2 regions of the Paenibacillus sp. FSL R7-0297 genome follow, and region 1 is predicted to be linked to the other one. Evidence: predicted binding sites of a transcription regulator. Region 1 holds the regulator's gene; the other holds the start of a gene.
The links. Region 1 encodes Rex, which represses fermentation and respiration genes when NADH is low (regulators of the CRP and FNR family bind a similar motif). Its sites were predicted from a motif close to TTGTGAAATATTTCACAA; they were not measured.

Region 1 (3,420 bases):
CTGCGCCTCCGAAGTCCCTTTGCTGAGCTCCTCCGCATATAAATCATTTTCGCCTCCGGCTGGCTGGCCTTCCTTGGTAAAGCGGACCCAAACCATCAGCTCGGTTCCAGCATCATTTTTTCCGGTAAGCACCCAGTAAATCGCATTTTCATCCCAGACGGATTTCTGTGCTTTGGATACCTCAGTTAAGCCAGCCCGTGCTCTGGCAATCTCTTTGGCTTCACTCCGCTCGTTCCACTGATCCTTCATAATGTAGGCATAAAACTGGCTTAGTCCGAACAGAAGGAGCAGAACCAGGGAAATCCCCAGCGGAAGCCATTTTCTCCTCTTCTTCAACATGCAGCTTCCTTTCCAAATAACCTAAATTACCGTTTCAGCAGTCCTTCGAACGTTTCCTGCGCTTTGCGGCGGATAGCCTCTTCATCTAGTGTCAGACATTGTCCGTGCTTCACAATCTGTTTACCGTTGACCCAGACATGTTCCACATCCTTGGCACTAGCCGAATACACGGCATGGGACAAGAGGTCGGTATGCGGCAGCAAATGCGGCTGATCAATATCAATCGCAATGAAGTCAGCCTTCATCCCTGCTGCAAGCCGGCCTACCTGGTTCAGGAAAATCGAATGTGCACCATATTCTGTCGCCATGAGCAGCGCCTCAGGAGCAGGTACTGCCGTTGGATCACCGCTTACGCCTTTATGAATCAGCGCGGCCAGCCGCATTTCCTCAAACATATCCAGATTGTTGTTGCTTGCCGCGCCGTCCGTACCCAGGGAGACCTTAACTCCTGCTCTAAGCAGCTCAGGAACACGGGCTACTCCGCTGGCCAGCTTAAGGTTGCTGCCGGGATTATGAGATACGCCAACATTATGGCGGGCCAGAATCTCAATCTCTTCATCGTTCAGATGAACACCGTGGGCGATCAGGGACGGCCGGGTGAACATTCCCAGCTTCTCCAGATGCGCGACCGGTCGCAGGCCGTAATCGGCCACATTCTGCTCCACTTCATGGCGCGTTTCGGACATATGCGTGTGCATCGGCAGATCAAGATCATGTGCCGCCTGAACAAACTTCATGAAAAACTGCGGAGGACAGGTGTAAGGCGCATGGGGCGAGAGCATTGCAGTAATTCTGCCGTCAGCCTTGCCATGCCAGTTCCGGGCAAAAGCAATCGCCTCCGCCAGCTTGTGGTTCTGCACCTCTTCCGGACACAGGCCAATAACACCGCGCATAAGTACTGCACGGATGCCTGACTGCTCCGTAACCTCAGCAACCCGGTCCATATGATCATACATATCGAGGAAGGTCGTAGTGCCGCCCTTCAGCATCTCAAGAACGGATAGTGAGGTGCCCCAGTATACATCTTCACCGGTGAATTTCTCTTCCATCGGCCACATTTTTTCCTGCAGCCAAGCCTGCAGCACCATATCATCGCCGTAGCCGCGCAGCAGCGACATCGCCGCATGGCCGTGGGTGTTGACGAGACCCGGCATGAACAGCAGCCGGCTACCGTCAATAACCTCGGCATCCTCTTCAATTACAGGCTTCGCTTCACCTATGTAAGTAATCAGATCATTTTCGATGGTCATATAACCGCTCAGCACCGGCTTATCGCTGCCAGGAACCAGAAAACGGCCGTCTTTAATAATGGTTTTATTGCTGCTCATCTTCAGCTTCGTCCTTTCCGTCATGCAAATAATAAGCCAGACTCTGCAAATCCGTAGTGAAATCGGCGGCATGAATCCGGATATTGGATGGAGTCTTAAGAATTACAGGAGCAAAATTCAGGATCGCCTCAATACCCGAATCCACCAGAATGTCAGCAACGTTCTGTGCTTCACTGTCCGGAACGGTAATAATCCCAATGCGGATGCCCTGTGCACGGATGGTATCCCCCAGCTCACTCATCGGCTGGACAGTCAACGAGTTGATCTGCTGGCCTACCTTAGGCTCATAAGCATCAAATACAGCTGTAATCTTCATCGTATCCTTCAAGTAGGCATTGTAATTCGACAAGGCGTGGCCGAGATTACCTGCACCTACCAGAGCTACATTAATCTGCTGGTCCAGCTTCAGAATATGCCGGATCTTCTCAATCAGATAAGAGACATCATAACCAATGCCCTTTCTGCCAAAATCACCAAAATAAGCCAGGTCCTTGCGGATCTGGGCGGGGTTGAGATCAAGCTTCTGTCCCAGCTCCTGAGAAGAAACTGTTGAGATTTCACGTTTTTGGAGATCGTTCAGGAAACGCAGGTACACTGGGAGTCTGCGAACGACGGCCTCCGATATTTTATCCGATTTCATGTTTTCTCCTCCTAAAAGTTTTGATAGCATATACTTCTTGAATGACTTCGCAAAACTTGCTTCGTAAGCATACGCTTGTTTTGAAAGCATATGCTGCTTGATCAAGCTTCACTGCTGTTAAGCCGATTATAGGAACCGTGCTCCAGGCCTGCCCGTTTAGGCAGGAGCCGTGGAGCGCGGGACTTCAGAACAATAATTACTTATACATAATATCAGCCGCCGACGGATTATTAAACCCCGCCATCTTCAAGCCATTCTGCAATCCGCGGAACGATCTGATCCGTCAGCATATGCTCCATCTTGGGTCCGGGCAGCGAATACAGGAAATACTTCCCATAATAAGATTCGATTACCCTGGTATCATATACAATAACGATTCCGCGGTCCTGCGCGGTGCGTACCAACCGCCCGAAGCCTTGCTTGAAGCGGATTACGGCCTGCGGGACGGACAGCTTCATGAACGGATTCTTCTTCTGTGCCTGAAGCAGCTCAGACTTCGCTTCAGCCAGCGGATGATTGGGCGGCTGGAACGGCAGTCTGACAATAGCCAGACAGGTCAAAGCATCCCCGGGAATGTCTACACCTTCCCAGAAGCTGCTCGTCCCCAGTAAGACTGACGCCGAGCTGTCCTGGAACCGACGGATCAGCTTGCTCCGGCTACCGCCTTCTACGCCTTGTCCAAGCACAGCGATATCCTGCGAAGTCAGGGCTTCTTTGAGCGGATCATAGACCTGGCGCAGCATCTTGTAGGAGGTGAACAGCACCAGCATCCGCCCGCGGGTAGCCACAGCAGTTTCTGCCAGAGAATGAACCAGTGTGTCCACAAAGCGGGCATCCCCAATGCTTCCCTTGACACTAGGGAAGTCACGTGGAATGACAAGCAGTGCCTGCTCACGGTATTTGAACGGTGACGGAAGCAGAGCTGTCTGTAGACGTCCCTGCTCTGCAGCCTCACCAAGACCGAGATTATCGATCATGAACTGGAATGACTTATCCACAGACAAGGTAGCCGATGTCAGGATGATACTCTTCTTCTTATCGAAGAACAGTTCCCTGAGCTGAGTGCTCACATCCACCGGAACGGCATACATCTGCAGCGACTTGCCGCGGTAA
Region 2 (3,420 bases), 3.7 Mb from region 1:
ATGCCCGGTGCACGCATTTTGAGAATCGTTACAATAAAGTTGACCCCTGTAATCAGCGTCCCGATACCGGAAATCTGCAGGGCCAGGGAGTAGTAGTTGTTACCGACTGTCGGGCTGAATTCAAGACTCGCCAGCGGGAAGTAGGCTGACCATCCGGCATCCGGCGATCCGCCGATAACGAAGGAAATGTTCAGCAGCATGGCCCCCATGAAGAAGAGCCAGAAGCTGACGGCGTTAAGCCGCGGGAACGCGACGTCACGCGCGCCGATCTGCAGCGGTATGATCACATTCATCAGACCGATGATGAACGGCATGGCCATGAACAGGATCATGATTAGACCATGCGTGGTAAATACCTCATTGTAATGCTGCGCATCGAGGAATTTCATTTCCGGCGCGGCCGTCTGCAGACGCATCATCATCGCGTCCACACCGCCGCGGAACAGCATGAGCAGCGCCGCGAGGATATACATGACACCGATTTTTTTGTGATCTACAGTAGTAAGCCATTCACGCCAGAGGTATCCCCATTTCTTGAAATAGGTAAGCCCGACGAGAATCCCGATGGTGGCAAGTGCGATGCTGACCATGGCTCCGTATATCAAGGGTTCGCCGTGAACCTTAAATTTGTCTAAATCCATTAGGGTGGCTCCTTTCAGTGTGTTACGTTAAGCTCTTGCAGAGCTAGTTGCCTTCATGAGTCTCGGCATCTACGGGTGAGCTTGGCAGCGGCTGTTCGACTTCCGGATCAGGTTCGCTGTCAAATTCGGTTCCGCTGGACGGCACAGGAGAAGGATGGATTTCTTTGTTATCCTGATGCTCCTCACTGCCGTTGTCCATGTCCATTTCACTTCCGTTACCACTCATGTGTTCACTGTGGTCTCCAGGGGGAGGACTGAACTCTAAGTGGGTCGAGGAATAGGTTTTACGTCCGAGGAAGTCCGTGGCGAGCAGGCCTTTGAATTCATCCTCTGTAAGCTCTGGCGCGGTTTCCTTGACGTCATTCACCCATTCGTCGTAATCCTTGCTGCTCATAACAAGCGCTTCAAATTCCATGTGGGCAAAGCCTTTACCGCTGAAGTTGGCATTCTTTCCAATATAAGAGCCTTCGGTATCAGCTGACAGGTGAAGCGTGGTGAGCATGTCACTCATGGCGTACTTTTGTCCGGCAAGCTGTGGAATCCATAGGCTGGTAATGGTGCCGAATGAGTACATTCTGAATTCAACTGCACGATGCACAGGCATATTCACGTAGTTAACCGTTTCAATGCCTTCCTCCGGATAGCTGAAATGCCATTTCCAGTTGGAGGATGAAGCGTAAATGACCAGCGGTGTCTGATCTTTATAGTCCGCGGCCACGTTCTCGACTTCGGTAGTTGTCTTGACGGTTACAACTGACAGGAAGGCGACGATAATGATCGGGATAATAATCCAGATCGCTTCAAGTACCTTGTTGCCCTCCTCGTGTTCAGGAATGTAACCCTCGTTACTCTTCTTCGCCCGGTACTTAACCAGTACAAAGATATATAAGATGTAGACAACTGCCAGAACACCAAGCATTACAACAATGGAGAGAATGATGGTATCCGATAACGTCCTTGCAGACGGCCCCTTCGGGTTCAGAACAGCGATCGAGCTGCATCCCGGCAGGAGAAGGATCAGGCTTAGAAACAAAGCGTATAACGGTCCCTTTTTTTTCATATAGAACTCCTTCCTTCAATACTACTTTTCATTCGCCGTTCATTAAACGGGCGTACTACTTAACCTGTATCTATAGTAAGAATTACTTACCCATAATGCAAAATACATATTTTGTATAAATAGATAAAAAAGTCCTTAAAAATGGCGAACAAGTTAAATATGTGTGATCAAATTGTTACAACTACTTAAGGGTATGATAAAGATCACTGTAGCGGCGCAGTTTAAGCTAATTTTAAGGTTGTTCAAACTTTGTTCAAGATTGCATATTTGTTATTAATATTGTCACAATTATTTTGGGTCAAAAACACGTGAGTGAACCGCTTATGGCCTGCTGTGACAGCATTCGATGAGAATTGTCGTATTTCAGAAAAAAAGCTGAATATTCATTTTATCATTGCAAAAAGGGTGACAATATTTTAGCTTGCGGTTACAATCTCTCAAATTACGTTATATCTATGTGTGATAAAGTAATAGACAAATATACATAGATTGGAGATTGCTGCTGTGCCTATTAAAAAAATAATGCTGTTATTCCTCTCTTTATTCCTGGTTACGGTTCTTGTACAGATCCCTGCTAACGCTGAAGGTAAGACTAATGTACTGAAGCTCGGGATCAACGATAAATTGAGCGGTATAGAAGCCGTGTCTGTAAAAGGCACTTATTATGTCCCGCTGCGTGCTCTGGCCGATGAATTAAAATGGACGCTTACCGGTCTAACCGACGGAGTTCTGGTGTCGGGCGGCTCCGGGTCGCTGACTTTGCAGGGCGATGCCGGCGCTGTGCTCAAAGATGGTACAGTGGTGCCTGTGAGCACTTTTTTGCAGGACGGTAAACTTATGGTTCCGCTGAAAGTAAGCGGGTATCTTGGGTATATCATATCCTTTGCGGGGGATAAATATTTGCTCCGGGTGAAGGACGGCTCAGCGGGACTTACAGATGAAGCCTATGTCACCAAGTATGCAGCTGAACTGAAACCTGTGGAGACAGCCCCGGCGGAGCCTGAACCATCTGCTGAACCCGGCAAGCCGGGACAAACCGTATATCTTACTTTTGATGATGGGCCGTCGGCGACGACTTCCCAGCTGCTGGATATCTTAAGTAAGTATGAGGTGCAGGCAACCTTCTTCATGCTGGGAAATAACATGAGCAAATATCCTAACCAAGTGAAGCGGATTGTGAAGGAAGACTACGGCCTGGGGCTTCATGGCATGACACACCGTAAGGAGAAATTCTATGCTTCCCCGGCTGCGGCGCTTGCGGAAATGTCGGGTGACAATGCTGTCCTCAAGAAACTGACGGGCGCTACTACATCGCTAATCCGGCCGCCTTATGGCAGCAAGCCCTATTTCACCAAGTCTTTCCGGGATAAGGTGCTTGGACAAGGCTATCATCTCTGGGACTGGAATGTGGACTCGAATGACTGGAGATATAAAGAGGACAGTGACAAGATCTACAATACAGTAATGGGGCAGGTTCGCACGCTGAAGAAGTCGAAGACGAATCCGGTTATTCTAATGCATGATCAGAAGGCCACCCTCAAGGTGCTGCCGCGTCTGCTAGAAGCGCTTAAGAAGGAAGGCTACACCTTCCAAGTCATTACGAAAGATATGGAGCCGGTGAATTTCTGGAAGGATAAACGGTGATCCGAAGGGTTTGAATGCAAAAGAGCAAGCTGCGGGAGTTTCCGCCGGCTTGCTCTTTTTTGCGGCTTGTACCGG

Region 2: qoxA (cytochrome aa3 quinol oxidase subunit II) is a predicted target of Rex. The motif match lies at 1,972-1,989, and genes of this name have one in related genera.

Annotation. Positions count from the first base shown of each region.
Region 1 is NZ_JBBPAQ010000001.1:3,850,624-3,854,043, reverse strand. Features, by position in the region: gene MKZ24_RS16910 (cell wall elongation regulator TseB-like domain-containing protein) at 1-339, opposite strand, end outside; gene MKZ24_RS16905 (amidohydrolase) at 366-1,667, opposite strand; gene MKZ24_RS16900 (redox-sensing transcriptional repressor Rex) at 1,654-2,307, opposite strand; gene dinG (ATP-dependent DNA helicase DinG) at 2,538-3,420, opposite strand, start outside.
Region 2 is NZ_JBBPAQ010000001.1:7,567,455-7,570,874, reverse strand. Features, by position in the region: gene qoxB (cytochrome aa3 quinol oxidase subunit I) at 1-641, opposite strand, end outside; gene qoxA (cytochrome aa3 quinol oxidase subunit II) at 685-1,701, opposite strand; gene MKZ24_RS32825 (polysaccharide deacetylase) at 2,206-3,345, shown strand.